4 regions of the Brevibacillus sp. HB1.3 genome follow, and region 4 is predicted to be linked to each of the others. Evidence: riboswitches for the same ligand, from Rfam matches in the RefSeq annotation. Region 4 holds a riboswitch; each other region holds the start of a gene.
The links. A riboswitch is a leader RNA that binds a small molecule or an ion and turns the genes downstream of it on or off. The one in region 4 is predicted to bind S-adenosylmethionine.
Positions count from the first base shown of each region.

Region 1: another riboswitch for S-adenosylmethionine. It lies ahead of HPY31_RS15530 (pyridoxal phosphate-dependent aminotransferase); the one in region 4 lies ahead of HPY31_RS09025 (homoserine dehydrogenase).
Region 2: another riboswitch for S-adenosylmethionine. It lies ahead of HPY31_RS06480 (MetQ/NlpA family ABC transporter substrate-binding protein); the one in region 4 lies ahead of HPY31_RS09025 (homoserine dehydrogenase).
Region 3: another riboswitch for S-adenosylmethionine. It lies ahead of HPY31_RS03695 (ABC transporter permease); the one in region 4 lies ahead of HPY31_RS09025 (homoserine dehydrogenase).

Region 1 covers NZ_JABMIT010000006.1:68,291-72,073, reverse strand. Annotated here, with positions in the region: gene HPY31_RS15545 (methylated-DNA--[protein]-cysteine S-methyltransferase) at 1-308, opposite strand, end outside; gene moaC (cyclic pyranopterin monophosphate synthase MoaC) at 481-963, shown strand; gene HPY31_RS15535 (MFS transporter) at 967-2,223, shown strand; SAM riboswitch class I at 2,284-2,398, shown strand; gene HPY31_RS15530 (pyridoxal phosphate-dependent aminotransferase) at 2,481-3,662, shown strand.
Region 2 covers NZ_JABMIT010000002.1:394,561-398,343, reverse strand. Annotated here, with positions in the region: gene HPY31_RS06485 (methionine ABC transporter ATP-binding protein) at 1-668, opposite strand, end outside; gene HPY31_RS06480 (MetQ/NlpA family ABC transporter substrate-binding protein) at 711-1,541, opposite strand; SAM riboswitch class I at 1,644-1,746, opposite strand; gene HPY31_RS06475 (hypothetical protein) at 1,967-2,323, shown strand; gene HPY31_RS06470 (ABC transporter substrate-binding protein) at 2,520-3,593, shown strand; gene HPY31_RS06465 (nucleoside hydrolase) at 3,692-3,783, shown strand, end outside.
Region 3 covers NZ_JABMIT010000001.1:778,733-782,515, forward strand. Annotated here, with positions in the region: gene HPY31_RS03685 (rhodanese-like domain-containing protein) at 1-565, shown strand, start outside; gene HPY31_RS03690 (sulfite exporter TauE/SafE family protein) at 603-1,397, shown strand; SAM riboswitch class I at 1,520-1,624, shown strand; gene HPY31_RS03695 (ABC transporter permease) at 1,734-2,666, shown strand; gene HPY31_RS03700 (ABC transporter permease) at 2,671-3,618, shown strand; gene HPY31_RS03705 (ABC transporter ATP-binding protein) at 3,632-3,783, shown strand, end outside.
Region 4 covers NZ_JABMIT010000003.1:295,467-299,249, forward strand. Annotated here, with positions in the region: gene HPY31_RS09010 (Gfo/Idh/MocA family protein) at 1-64, shown strand, start outside; gene HPY31_RS09015 (cyclase family protein) at 86-727, shown strand; gene HPY31_RS09020 (DinB family protein) at 745-1,260, shown strand; gene HPY31_RS29005 (hypothetical protein) at 1,378-1,512, shown strand; SAM riboswitch class I at 1,607-1,713, shown strand; SAM riboswitch class I at 1,780-1,891, shown strand; gene HPY31_RS09025 (homoserine dehydrogenase) at 1,978-3,243, shown strand; gene HPY31_RS09030 (CapA family protein) at 3,257-3,783, opposite strand, start outside.

The DNA of each region.
Region 1 (3,783 bases), on a different contig from region 4:
ATTTGGCGAAGTGCCTCCCAGACAGCGAGCTGAAAAGGCGTTCCAGACAGGTCGCAATCCATGGAAAAATGCTCGCGCGTCCCCTGCAAATACTCCATTAGTTCTGTTGCAAAAGGCTTTAGCCATGGATCGTCTTGCACCAGTGCATTGTGTGGGCGATGCTTTTCAACCCACGCTTCCAATTCAGCAAAAGGCTGGTTGACCGAGCCGACATAACAAAGCCCGGCAGCCGTTGCAGCTAAATAAATGGTCCAATCGCCATGTCTTAGCATTGACCAACGTACCGTTTGATCACTCTTCGTTTCCATATCCATGCGCCTCCTTTGAGCTGTGTACGCACAGTATACCTCCAGCATCTGTTCTTCGTACATTTTTAGGAGTGGATGAGCAAGATAACGAAACTACGCCTTCTACATTCCCATTGCTTTTATCCAGCGGCGGGAGTAAGGTAGGAGGAGATAGAGGAGGAACGATACTCGTATGACTGATCAATTAACACATTTTAATGAACAAAATCGAGCGCGGATGGTAGACGTGTCCGAAAAGGACGTCACAAAACGGGTGGCTGTAGCTGAGAGCCAAATCATCATGAAACCCGAAACCCTCGCCCGAATCCGCGAAGGTCGAATCGAAAAGGGCGATGTACTCGCAGTTGCGCAGGTAGCAGGTGTCATGGCTGCCAAAAAAACGTGGGAAATCATCCCGATGTGTCATCCGCTGCCATTGACTGGCATCGACATACAGTTTGCTTTTGTAGACGAAACGACGCTTGCGATTACAGGAACCGTGAAGACGACAGGGAAAACAGGCGTCGAGATGGAGGCTTTGACCGCTGTAAGCGTAGCGGCTTTGACGGTGTATGACATGTGCAAAGCCATGGATAAAGAAATGATTATCGGTCCGACCAGTCTGCAATCCAAAACAGGCGGAAAAAGCGGCGATTTCCATCGGGGAGAGAAGTAAGCCATGAGGCAAAAGTGGGAATCTTATCCGAGCAGCATTCGTTTATTGGCGATTGCTGCCGTCATTTTTTCTACCGGAATGGCATGTATTTGGCCGCTGGTCACGATTTATATTCATAACCATCTCGGAAAGCCGCTGACTGTAGCCGGCTTCTTGTTGCTTTTAAATCAAGGCGCATTCTTGATCGGAAGTATTGTCGGCGGGATGCTGTTTGACCGCTGGGGCAAAATGCGCACCATCATTGTCGGTTCCATCGGTGTTATCCTGATTTCGCTCGGATTAGGTGCTACGCAGGATTTTACGATTTATGTTGTGTTGCTTCTGTTGAATGGATTGTTTTATGGATTACTTTCTCCTGTGATGAATGCATTGGCCGTCGTTTTGTGGCCGGACGGAGGACGTAAAGGAATCAATCTGATTTATGTCACTCTCAATGTGGGGGTAGCTGCCGGTTCTGCGTTGGGCGGCTTTTTAGCCAGTGTGTCATTTGCCTGGACGTTTTTCGGCAATGCCATCTCACAAGTAATCGTCCTCGCCATGTTCCTACTCATTTTGCCGCGTCAGTTAAAAATGGTGGAACAACAACGCCAAAACTCGACGGCTGGACAAAGCATGCCTGAGCAAGCAACTGAGGATGTGCTGCGACAACCACAGCAAGAGCCAAAGGTGGTATGGGGGGCCTTGCTGCTATTATGCGGGGGGCTATTAATTAGCTGGATTGTCTATGTACAATGGACAACGGTGCTGTCGACCTATATGCAATCCTTGGGCATTTCCCTCCGTCAATACAGTCTGTTGTGGACGCTGAACGGCGGCTTGATCCTGTTTGGTCAGCCATTGATTGCGTGGGTCATTCGACGCTTTGCCCGTACGCTAAAATCACAAATGCTCTTGGGCGCTTATATTTTTGCCTTGTCGATGTTGATTTTGTCTCAGTCAACCGTTTATGCAGGTTTTGTGGCGGGGATGTTCATCATGACGCTGGGCGAAATGCTCGTGTGGCCAGCGGTGCCGGCAGTAGCTGCACAGTTTACGCCAGCGGGACGAGAAGGCTTTATTCAAGGGCTGATTGCAGGGACTGGATCAGCTGGGCGGATGCTCGGGCCACTACTCGGGGCCTTCATCTTCCAATCGATTCACGCGCAGGGACTATTGCTTGTGATGGCAGGATTGTGTCTGTTGTCTGTCGCATTCTTTGCCTTCCACACCTCTTTTCACAAAAGAAGGCATCACGTGCCGGTACAGAATCAAGCATCTTGACACGATTTGCGTGCTCAAGTAGTATGGTATAGACGAAAAAACAGTATATTCCGTGTGTTTGACTTATTCAGAGAGGTGGAGGGACTGGCCCTATGAAGCCCGGCAGCGGATCTGTTCCATGTGATGGACAGATGCTGTGCCAATTCCAGCAGGATTTTTTCCTGACAGATAAGGACGTGACCAAGCTGATCTCCCCCTTTTTCTGTATGGAAAAAGGGGGTTTTACTGTATTGGCCCAAGAAAGGAATGGAAGAAAGATGCGCATTCAACCCGCCGATATGATTGATCGACTCCCTACCCAATTTTTTGCGACCCTGGTGGCAAAAGTAAACAAGGTCATTGCGCAAGGCCATGACGTCATTAACCTGGGGCAGGGCAATCCTGATTTGCCAACACCGCCGCACATTATTGAAGAATTACAGGCGCAAGCGGCACAACCACTCCATCACAAATATCCGCCTTTTCAGGGACGCGTGGAACTGAAGCAGGCAGTAGCTCATTGGTATAAGCAAGAATTTGATGTGGACCTCGATCCGGAGGAAGAAGTAGCGATTTTGTTCGGCAGTAAAACCGGACTCGTAGAGATTTGCCAAGTACTCATGAGCGCAGGCGATGTTGCACTGGTTCCAGACCCAGGCTATCCGGATTATTGGTCGGGGGTTGCAGTCGTAGACGGACGGATGGTTATGATGCCGTTGAAGGCGGAAAATGACTTCTTGCCAGACTACAGCCAGCTATCCCAAGCCGATTTGGATCGAGCGAAACTGATGTTTCTCAACTATCCGAACAATCCGACAGCAGTCAACGCACCACTTGAGTTTTATGAGGAAACCATTCGTTTTGCCCGAAAACATGAAATCGTCGTCTGCCACGACTTCGCCTACGGAGCAATCAGCTATGACGGGAAAAAGCCAGTCAGCTTCATGCAGGTTCCGGGTGCAAAAGAAGTGGGCGTAGAATTTTATACCTTGTCCAAAACGTACAACATGGCAGGCTGGCGTGTAGGTGCCATGGTAGGTAATCGCGAGCTGGTTCGTCTGATTAACCTCATTCAGGACCATTACTTCGTCAGTCTGTTCGGTGCAGTACAGATGGCGGCAGCCAAAGCGATGACGGATTCGCAGCAGTGCGTCCGCGATCTCGTCGCTGTCTACGAAAGCCGCCGCAATGCCCTGTACTCCAATCTGCATCGGATTGGCTGGCAGGCTCCGCCATCTCAAGGTTCGTTTTTTGCTTGGCTTCCTGTTCCAAACGGCTTCACATCTGTGGAGTTCTCTGACCTGCTTTTGGAAAAAGCGCATGTCGTCGTAGCGCCAGGAAATGGTTTTGGCCCGACAGGTGAGGGTTATGTGAGAGCGGCTTTGTTATCCAATGAAGAGCGTCTCGCGGAAGCGGTCCAGCGGATTGAGCGGTTAGGGTTATTTACGAAAACAAAATAAAAGCGAGGCAAATTGGCCACACTACCGTATAGATGGAGTGTGGCTTTTTTCTTCTAGAATAAAAATCATTCTCATTATTGACAGATAATGATTTTCATTATACGATGTCATTGTTGTTAAT
Region 2 (3,783 bases), on a different contig from region 4:
CCTTGCTCGATGACGACGCCGTTTTCCATGATGGCTACTTGGTCGCAGATTTTCTTAATGACCTGCATTTCATGGGTAATCAGCACGATGGTCAGGTTAAACTTTCGATTGATGTCGAGCAACAGCTCCAGAATGGATTCGGTTGTTTGCGGATCGAGAGCGGAAGTCGCTTCGTCACAGAGCAGAATTTCCGGATCGGTTGCAAGTGCACGAGCGATGCCCACCCGTTGCTTTTGTCCACCGGATAGCTGAGAAGGATAAGCGTTTGCTTTATCAGACAAGCCAACCAAGCCGAGAAGGTCTTCTACCTTGCGCTTAATGACATCTTTGGGGACGCGATTCATCCGCAAGATTTCCGCCACATTGTCAAAGACATTATAGGAAGAGAGCAGGTTGAAGTGTTGAAAAATAATCCCGATCTTTTTGCGAGCTTGCCGCAGCTCTTTTTCCTTGAGGGTCAGCATGTTCTGGCCATTGACGATCACAGAACCGCTGGTCGGCTTCTCCAACAGGTTGATGGTACGGAGCAGGGTACTTTTCCCCGCTCCGCTAAAGCCGATCACCCCGTAGATTTGCCCTTTTTCCACCTGCAGGGATACGCCCTTCAATGCTTTTACCTGCTTGTTTCCTACTTGATACGACTTATGAATATCGGTTAGCTGTATCATAACGAGTTCTCCTTGTTGTTCTTGATGTTCCTGGCGTCGAGCTTACCAGGACGGCAGTACAGCTCCTTCAAAGCGTTCGTCGATGAATTTTTTCACTTCTTCCGAACGGTAGATGTCCACCAGCTTTTTGACGGCGGGGTTGTCTTTGTTGGTTTCGTTGACTGCCAAGATATTTACGTATGGAGAGTCAGCCGTCTCAGCGAAGATCGCGTCTTTTTTCGGGGAGTAGCCAGCTTCCATTGCGAAGTTCGTATTAATCGAAGCAACCTCTACGTTGCTCAGCGAGCGTGCCAGGAAAGCAGCCTCCAGCTCTTTGAATTGCAAATTTTTCGGGTTTTCCACGATGTCCAGTGGTGTTGCGTTGTCACCCACGCCATCCTTGAGCTTAATCAAGCCCGCTGCCTGATAGAGCAGCAAGGCACGTGCTCGGTTGGTCGGGTCGTTTTGAATGCCGACAACGCCGCCAGCCGGGATGTCCTCGACTTTTTTATGCTTGGTGGAGTACAGACCCATCGGGTACGTCACGGTTTTTCCGACCTCGACGATCTTTGTTTTGTGATCTTGATTAAACTTCGCCAAGAACGGGATGGTTTGGAAGCTGTTTACATCGAGATTTCCTTTATCGAGAGCTTGGTTCGGCTGTACGTAATCGTTGAAAACGACGACTTCGACATCGAGTCCTTTGCCTTTGGCGACTTCTTTTACTTTGTTGAGAATTTCTTCGTGTGGGCCGCCAGTGACACCCACTTTGAGTGAGGTTTGCTCAGCAGCAGTGCCACCGTTAGCAGGCGCAGCTTCTTGTTTACCCCCGCAAGCCGTTACGAGCGATGCAGCGAGCAGTAGTGTAGTGAGTAGTAGACCAGTCTTTTTCATGAAAATACCCCTTTTCTCTGGATGTAAGATGGAAAAGAAAAAAGCCTCTTCCGACAGAAGAGGCGAAAACTGCAAGTATGTAACCACACTGCAACAATACCTCTCTTATCTGTCGGAATAAATTCCGCTGGATTTGGCACCGTATCGTTTGCGATAGGTTGCCGAGGTGTCATAGGGCCAGTCCCTCAACCTCTCTTCATAAGAGAATGTGCTATGAAATTATCATTCCAAACATTGTTGTTAATTCTTATTTGGATAGTTGGATTATAACGACTGATTTTTTCGGTGTCAACAGTTTTTGCAAACGAATGACTTGGTGGAAAAATGTGAAATTGATCTAAATACGAATATTCTATTGAAGAATGAAAAAATCATATGTATAATGAGAGCGAATGAACCCGATGCCAGCTATCGCAGGTGATGACATGACTCTCGTGGACTCCAATGAAACTAGAAAAAAGCTGTCTGCCATCTATAATGAGATAGCAAAAGAGTTGTTCGGATTTGGAACGACTTTGCTCCGAGTCACGATTGAAAATCAAATGATTACGTTCCAAGCTAAGCATCGCCGCTCTCCGCGCTCACAAGCGTTGGAAGGAGAAGCACCGGCCCTTAAGCTCGAAGTCGATTTTCGCATGTCCCTTCTTTATAAGAAGAGACTGAGAGAACGACTGGAAGAAGAGATGGGGTTGCCGTTGGAAGCCGTGCTCAGGGACTATGATGCGCCTACGCAGTGGGCGATCACGAATGTTATTTTAGCTGAATCAGAACTGAATACCTGACGCAATCGTTCGGATTTTCTCTTTTGATCTATCTTAAGGGGAGACCGTAGACTTTGCGTAAAACGGGTGTCACTTCTCTTTGTTTACGAAGAAAAGTGCTCTTGTTTAGAATGATACGTTCTAATCAAGGGTACTTTTCTTTTTATTGTATCACCATATTTTGTCATCAAATGAACCCAACTGGAGGAGAATTACGATGAAGAAATTACTTGCTGGAATCCTGTCTTTTTCTATGATGTCACTGGCTCTCGCTGGCTGTGGCAGCAATGGTCAACCACAAGCGGGGGGAGCTGGCGGCGAAGCCAAGGGCGAGCCACAAAAGCTGGTCATCTCTACATGGGGCTTCTCCGAAGACTTTTTCCGCAAAGAAGTATACGAGCCGTTTGAAAAAGAACATAACGTGAAAATCGTGCTGGAAATCGGGAACAACGCAGAGCGTCTGAACAAAGTTCGCCAAGGAAGCTCCGATGTAGACTTGATCTACCTCTCTGACTACTATGCACAGCAAGGGATTGAGAGTGGCGCATTTGAAAAAATCGACCGCAGCCGCATCCCGAACCTGGATCAAATCTACGACATCGCCAAAGCACCACTGGGCGAGGAGTACGGTCCAGCTTACACGATTGGCCAATTCGGGATTGCCTACAATCCAAAGCTCGTAAAAACTGAGATCAAGGATTGGAAAGATCTGTGGAACCCAGAGCTGACAGGCAAGCTGACACTGCCAAGCATTACGTCCACAACTGGTCCGATGGTTCTCGACAGTGCTTCTGCGGTCGCGGGCAGCAAGGAATTTAACGAGGATCAAGCCTTCGCGAAAATGAAAGAAGTCAACAAAAGTGTCGTGAAGTTCTACGATAAGACCTCTGAATACGTGAACATGTTTGGACAAGAAGAAATCGGCGTAGGACCGATCATGGAAATGTACTTCAAAGACATCAAAGCCGCTGTTCCAGAAGCTGTTTTCGTACAACCTGCAAGCGGCGGATATGCGGTTATGAATACGGTTAACATCGTAAAAGGCTCGAAAAACAAAGCACTCGCAGAAGACTTCATCAACTATCAGCTGAGCAAGGAAGTTCAGGAGAAAACAGCAAAAGCGAAAATCGATTCCCCTGTAAACAAGACCGTTCAACTGACAGAAGAAGAAGCAAAAGGTGTAACGTACGGGGAAGAAACCGTAAGCAAGCTGAAAAAGCTGGACATGAAATTCGTAAACGAGCACTCCAAAGCATGGATTGACCGTTGGAATCGTGAAATCACGCAATAACGTACGATAGAAAAACAAGGGGCGAGGGTATAGACAATTCGGATATACCCTCGTTTTCCAACGTATAGGAATTTATATGAACGTGAGGAGGACCACTTGTGAAAAAGATCATTCTTGACGTCGATACGGGCATTGACGATGCGCTTGGCATTATTCTCGCTGTGAAAAGCGGGCAATTCGATCTAGTTGG
Region 3 (3,783 bases), on a different contig from region 4:
GATCGATACGCGACCTTTCCAGAAATTTGCGAAGGGGCATCTGGCGGGAACACTTCACATTCCCTTCAACAAGTCATTTGCCAACTGGGCGGGCTGGATTGTCGATTACGATCGCCCCGTTCAGATCCTGACCACCCCAGATGAGCTGGACGAGATTTTGCAAGCCTTGCGTGCTGTTGGGATTGATCTTGTCACTGGCTTTATCGACAGCTCCAAGCTAATGGAAAGGGAATTGTCTTCGCTCGAGACAATTGAAGAGGTAACACCGCTGGAGATTGCAGACCGGGTGGAAAAGAGTGAGGTTCACGTAGTAGATGTACGTAATCTGGCTGAGTGGAAGGAAGGACATATTCAAGATGCACAGCACATCATGCTCGGTTCACTCGCCATGCGGCTAGATGAGCTTCCTCACGATAAACCGCTTCTCGTACAATGCCGTTCCGGTGCCCGATCCGCTATAGGTGCAAGCATTCTTAAAGCAAACGGATTCAAGGATGTAATGAATTTGAGCGGCGGAATCTTACAATGGCAAATAGACGGCTTGCCAGTAGTAGAACGAGGATAAAACGAAATCAAAGCGAGTTGCTGCAAAGGGTGAGCCTATGACTATCGACCTAGTGATCACGCTGTTTATTATCGGTTTCGTGGGATCGTTCATCTCTGGTCTCGTCGGAATCGGGGGCTCCATCATCAAGTATCCGATGCTACTGTACATTCCGCCCGCCCTTGGATTCGTTGCTTACACAGCTCACGAAGTATCCGGAATAAGTGCCGTCCAAGTATTTTTTGCCACCCTAGCAGCTCTTTGGACTCTGCGGAAAGATAGGCTTATTCATTACCAGCTCGTTGTGTACATGGGAAGTGCCATTATTGTCGGGAGCTTGCTTGGAGGATATGGAGGAAAATTTCTTTCGGCAGATGCCGTCAATATCGTTTACGCCATCCTGGCCACGATTGCTGTAATCTTGATGTTCCTGCCAAAAAAGGGAGTGGACGAACGTGAACAGACGACCAGGGTTATCTTTCATAAACCAACAGCTGTCTTATCTGCTTTGATGGTCGGAGGTGCCTCCGGAATTGTCGGGGCAGCGGGCGCTTTTATTTTGGTTCCCATCATGCTGATCATCCTCAAGATACCGACAAGAGTTGCGATTGCTTCCTCTCTTGCCATCACTTTTCTATCTTCCATTGGATCGACGATAGGGAAATGGATGGCAGGGGACATATTGCTGTGGCCATCCGTGATCATGGTTATCGCCAGCATCATGGCAGCGCCGCTCGGTACGAAGGTCAGCAAACGTTTGGGCACGCGGATTCTCCAATCCATTCTTGCCTTGTTGATCCTAGCCACCACGATTAAGATTTGGGCTGACATCCTCCTATTCATACGTGTATGAAGATTTACTTTTTTTACAAACAAAATAAAGAAAAATCAATTGTCATGGAACAGCATTGACATATCCGAGTAAAATGATAAGATAAAAAAGAATTTTACAATGAAATTAAATTTCATAGAACATTCTTATCGAGAGTGGTGGAGGGACTGGCCCGATGAAACCCGGCAACCTTGGTCTGATTGACCTTACGGTGCTAATTCCTGCGGAGTTATTCTGCGAGATGAGAAGGTGGGAAACGTGCAATCGCCCCTCTTCTTTTCGGAGAGGGGTTTTCTATATTTATAATCCATAGTATTCATATCGTTTTACTATGTGTAGTTCAAAGGAGGAAACAACGTGCTTTATTATGCAGTCAAGCGTGGCTTTCTCATGATCGTTACGCTGTGGATGATTGTCACGGTAACGTTCGTGACCATGCACCTGATTCCAGGTGATCCATTCGCATCAGATGCCAAAATGCTTCCAGAAGAAGTGGTGGAGAACATGCGAGCGGAGTACAACCTGGATCAGCCAATCACGGTACAGTACCTGCTCTATCTAAAAGGATTGCTGCAATTTGACTTGGGGCCCTCTATCCAGTCCAAGACGAGGGATGTGAACACACTGATTGCAGAGGGATTTCCCGCATCGGCTGTTCTGGGACTCCAGTCGTTTGCGGTCGCACTGGCAGGTGGAATCACACTGGGAATCGTAGCGGCACTCTATCACAATCGAACCTTGGATTTCTTGTCCATGTTTGCTGCCATCATCGGGATCTCCGTCCCCAGTTTTATTCTCGCGCCTCTGTTGATCAAGTACTTAGCGGTCAAATGGGAGCTTTTACCCGTCGCTGCATGGGGGAGCTGGGAGCACTCGATTCTTCCAACACTTGCGCTCGCTATCGGTCCGCTCGCCATCATCGCGCGCTTTGTACGAGCCAGCATGCTTGAGGTTTGGCAACAGGAATACATAAGCACGGCAGAGGCTAAAGGGCTTGGCACCTTTTCCATTGTCGTTAGACACGGGATGCGCAATGCCATCCTGCCTGTTCTTACCTTTATCGGTCCGCTGTTTGCCAACCTGATGACCGGAACCTTTGTGGTGGAAAAGATTTTCGCGATTCCCGGGCTCGGCAAATACTTCGTGGAAAGCATTTTTAACCGCGATTATCCCGTTATTTTGGGAACCACTGTGTTTTACAGCTTTGTGCTCATTTTTACTTTGTACATCATCGACCTGCTGTATCGGGTGATTGACCCGCGCATCAGATTAACGAGTGGAGGGAAGTAGCATTATGGCCAATCAGGCAACACAACTGGATTCCCTGTTTCGACCAGTCGACCGAAACCGGCTTTCTGAGGAAATTCGGGAGCGTCCGAGTCTTGGGTATTGGCAGGAGGTATTGCAGCGGGTATTCAGTAACAAGCTGGCAATGCTAGGGTTCTTCCTGCTCGCAGCAGTGGTGACCCTCTCAATCATCGGTCCGCTGCTCGTTCCCCACAGTCCACATGAACAGTCTTTGACGAAAGGAAATCTGCCACTGTCAGGTGAGCACTGGTTTGGAACGGATGACTTGGGCCGGGACATGTGGGCACGTACCTGGGCAGGCGGACAAATCTCTTTGTTTATTGGTGTGGCGGCAGCAGCCATCGACCTCGTGATTGGTGTATGCATCGGCGGGATATCCGGTTACATGGCAGGGAGGAACAAGCTGGGCGACCATGTAGACAACATCCTGATGCGGTTGGCCGAAATTCTGTACAGCATTCCGTATCTGCTGGTGGTAATCCTGCTGATGGTGGTTCTGGAGCCTGGACTCGCAACCATCATTATTGCCCTTTCGTTAACAGGCTGGGTGGGGATGGCCCGCCTGGTCAGAGGACAAATCATGCAGATCAAGCGGCAAGAGTTTGTGCTGGCCGCAGAAAAACTGGGCACCTCACATACCAAAATCATCATCAAACATCTGCTTCCGAATACGATCGGCGTCATCATCGTCAACCTGACCTTCACGATCCCGCACGCGATTTTCGCCGAATCATTTCTCAGCTTTCTTGGGCTGGGTGTGCAAGCGCCAACAGCCAGCTGGGGAACCATGGCCAACGACGCGCTGGCGGTTATGCTGAGCGGACAATGGTGGCGGCTGTTTTTTCCGGGATTCATGATTTCGCTTACGATGTTCGCGTGCAATGCACTCGGGGACGGTTTGCAGGATGCACTGGACCCACGGATCAGGAAATGAGGGGGAGTACATCATGAAGCCTTTATTGGAAGTAGATCAGCTACGCGTCTCCTTTCGCACGTACGGTGGAGAGGTGCAGGCAGTAAGAGGGGTTTCCTTTTCTGTGAAGGAGGGAGAGACGCTGGCGATTGTGGGGGAAAGCGGCTGCGGAAAAAGTGTGACAGC
Region 4 (3,783 bases):
GGTCATGGATGAAGCGAGAAGGCAGATGGGGATTGTTTTTCCAGCGGATCGAAAAAAACAGTAGGCAAAAGGGAGGGCGTTTGGGATGAAAATGTATGATGTGACCGCCACCGTGTACGAAGGAATGACGGTGTATAAAAACAAGCCGGAAAAGCAGCCGAAAATACGGACCGCCACCAACGGTTATGTAACAGAATCGAGAATCGACATGGACCTCCACACGGGTACCCATGTGGATGCTCCCCTGCATATGGTGAATGCTGGCGATACATTCGAAAGTATTTCCTTGGAGAAGCTAGTGGGCCCTTGCAAGGTTCTCGATCTCACAGCGGTCGAGGACAGGATCACTCGCGCTGACTTGGAGAGCTTCGATCTTGTGCGAGGAGATTTTGTCCTGTTTAAAACAAAAAACTCTTTTGAAGAGGCGTTCTCCTTTGAATTTATCTTTCTGTCTGAAGAAGGTGCGGAATATGTAAGTGAGCTGGGGTTGCGGGGCATTGGTACCGATGCACTTGGAATCGAACGCAGCCAGGAAGGTCACCCCACACATAAAAAATTGTTTGCAGCGGGAGTCATTGTCGTGGAAGGCTTGCGGCTAGCAGAGGTCCCGCCAGGCGAGTATTTTCTGGTAGCTGCACCACTCAAGCTGGTCGGCACGGATGCCGCCCCGGCAAGGGTCCTATTGTTTGAAGGCTTACATAGTAATTTGTCTATCGAAACCGAATGATGAGGAGTGGGAAACATATGCTCAGACGACCAGAGCGAGATGAATATGCTGCTTATTTTGACTATTATGTAGGTCTTGTACCAGAGGGGGAGCTCCAAACGATCCTCACGCAGCAAGGAGAGAGGATCGTCGCGTTATTTTCGTCCCTTGCGCCCGAGCAAGCTGATTATCGGTATGCACCAGGCAAATGGACGGTTAAAGAGGTTTTGGGTCATCTCATCGATGCAGAACGCATCATGAGCTATCGCTTGCTGAGAATCGCAAGAGGAGATCAGACACCCCTCGTCGGTTTTGATGAGAATGCGTTTGTTGAACACGGGTGTTTTCAGCTAAGAGACCTGTCTGATTTACTGGAAGAGTATAAGGCTGCCCGAGCTTCCACCATCGCGCAGGTGCGAGGAATCTCGCCAGAAGCGTGGTTGCGTACAGGACTTGCCAACGGAAACAAGCTATCTGCAAGGACATTGGTCTATGTGATTGCTGGACATGAAGCTCACCACACTAGCATTTTGAAAGAACGGTACTTCGGGTAAGGTAAAATCAGTAGACAAGTATGCCCCTCCTTTTCTGGCATTTTCTAACGATCGTCACGGTCGAGCGGAAAATGCTCTTTTTATTTTGGGCAGAATAATAGAAGAGGAGGGCGAGCAATGATGCAACTTTTTATTTGCCAATGGTGCGGATATGTTGTGGAAAAAGAGCAGCCTGAGGAATGCCAGGAGGGCGTATTTCATTGTGCCTGCTGCAGTATGGAAGAGGTAGAAAGCCTGTTCACCCACAACTGAAAGCCTTGCCAGATCAGCTTGCAATCAGAAAAGAAAGAATTTTGTTGACGCTTGCCTTGGAATTTCTTAGAATAAAGCTCAACAGCATAAATGGTTCTTATCCAGAGAGGTGGAGGGTCTGGCCCGATGAAGCCCGGCAACCGTTGCATATTGCAACAAGGTGCCAATTCCTGCGAGACGTTTCGTCTCGAAAGATAAGAAGCGGGTTACTCCATTAGTAGATGAACCTTCTTCTTAGCGAAGAAGGTTTTTTTAAATTTCATATTTTCTTTATCCAGAGAGGTGGAGGGACTGGCCCGATGAAGCCCGGCAACCGTCACGCATATTTTGTGACAAGGTGCCAATTCCTGCAGGACATATACGTCCTGGGAGATAAGGAGGGGGAGCATTAGCTGCTATCAAGCCTTCTTCTTATCGAAGATGGCTTTTCTTTTTATCTAAAATTCGGGGTATGGGGTGGTAAGGATGAGTGCAGAAGTAGTACGTGTGGGATTATTGGGATTGGGGACAGTGGGTGGGGGCGTAATCAAAACGATCCGTTCACAACAGGAGAAGCTGGCTTCTCGTCTGGGAAAACGAATTGAGATCGTCAAGGCATTGGTGCGTGACTCGGAAAAAGAGCGGGCGGTTCATGTCGACCCGGCTTTACTGACGACAGATTTTGAGGATGTATTGAGAAGCGATGTGGATATTGTGGTGGAGGTCATGGGCGGTGTAGAACCTACCTATGACTACGTACGTGCTTTGATCGAAAAGGGCTGCCATGTGGTAACCGCCAACAAAGAACTCCTGGCGAAAAAAGGAACAGAGCTAGTCGATTTGGCAAATCAGCATCAAGTGCATCTTGCCTATGAAGCGAGTGTGGCTGGGGGTATCCCGATCTTGAGTGTGCTCCGGCAGTTCCTGCGTACGAACGATATCCAAGGCGTTCGCGGTATTCTCAACGGAACAACGAACTTCATTTTGACGAAAATGGAAGCAGAGCAGCTCTCCTACCAGGAGGTGCTCAAGCAAGCACAGGAGCTGGGCTATGCGGAAGCAGACCCTCGTTCGGATGTAGAAGGCTTTGATGCTATGTACAAATTGTATATCCTGGCACAGCTTGTTTATGGGGAATCGCTGCCTTTAGCGGATGTTGTTCGCAAAGGAATTGCAGATTTGTCTGCAGGTCACATTCGGATTGCAAGCGACTTAGGGTACCGGATTAAGCTGATCGCGCAGGCTTATCAAGCCGAAAAAGGCATTCGCCTATCTGTTGAACCAACCATGCTTCCGCTGAGCCATCCGTTGGCGCAAATCCACGATGCGTTTAATGCTGTCCAGCTATCCGGCAACATCGTGGGAGACTTGTTGTTTACAGGAAGAGGGGCAGGAGAGCTCCCAACAGCAAGTGCAGTCGTGGAGGATTTGGCCTATTTATTGACACAGCCATTCACACCGCATCCTACCTGGAAAGAAAAAACGGCTGACAAAGCTGGAGGCACGGTGGATTCGGCAGAACACGTCCTATGTTATCTAGAGGGCTCATGTCATACTGCGACGCCAGATCGTGTCTTGCATTTCCTTCAGCAGGCAGGAGTGAACGTGCATAAACTAAAAGTTCAATTCGATTTGGGGGGCGTCTTGCGCGCAGGGTTGATTGTGACGGGAATCAGTGAACAGCATGAGTCCTTATTGAAAAATGATTTTGGCTTAGAAGTGCGCTGCTTCCCTATTCTTGAATCTGCGTAAACGGCTTCTTTTATCAGGGAGCAGTCTCCACTGCCTTTACACGTGGCTGCACACGCCCGTCACTTTGTATGTCGACATGCTCAGAAATGGATTCAATGCGCTTTAACAGGGCAGCTCCGTTGCTTTCATTCATGGGTACAGCCTGTCCCAATTCTGCATGATAGGGAAGCATCGTCAGCTCACAATCACCGCTCTTGGTACAGTTTGCTTGCAGGACCATCGTTTCCCAAGTCTTGGGTTCATTTGATCGTGTGAAAATGAAATTGCCAAGACTGTATGCAATCCATTTGTCGTTGTATCGTTCAAAGCCTTGCAGTACGTGGGGATGACCGCCGATAACCAAATCTGCACCAGCATCGATGTAGGCACGAGACAGCTCTTTTTGATGATCGACAGGATAATCGGAGCGTTCTTTGCCCCAGTGTGCAATCACCACCACGAGATCCGCTTGGCTGTTCGCATCCTGGATCGCTTTCACTGCTAGTGTAGGATCATAGGAAGCGGCCATACCTGGTTGGGAATTCCCTGCAAACCAGCTCG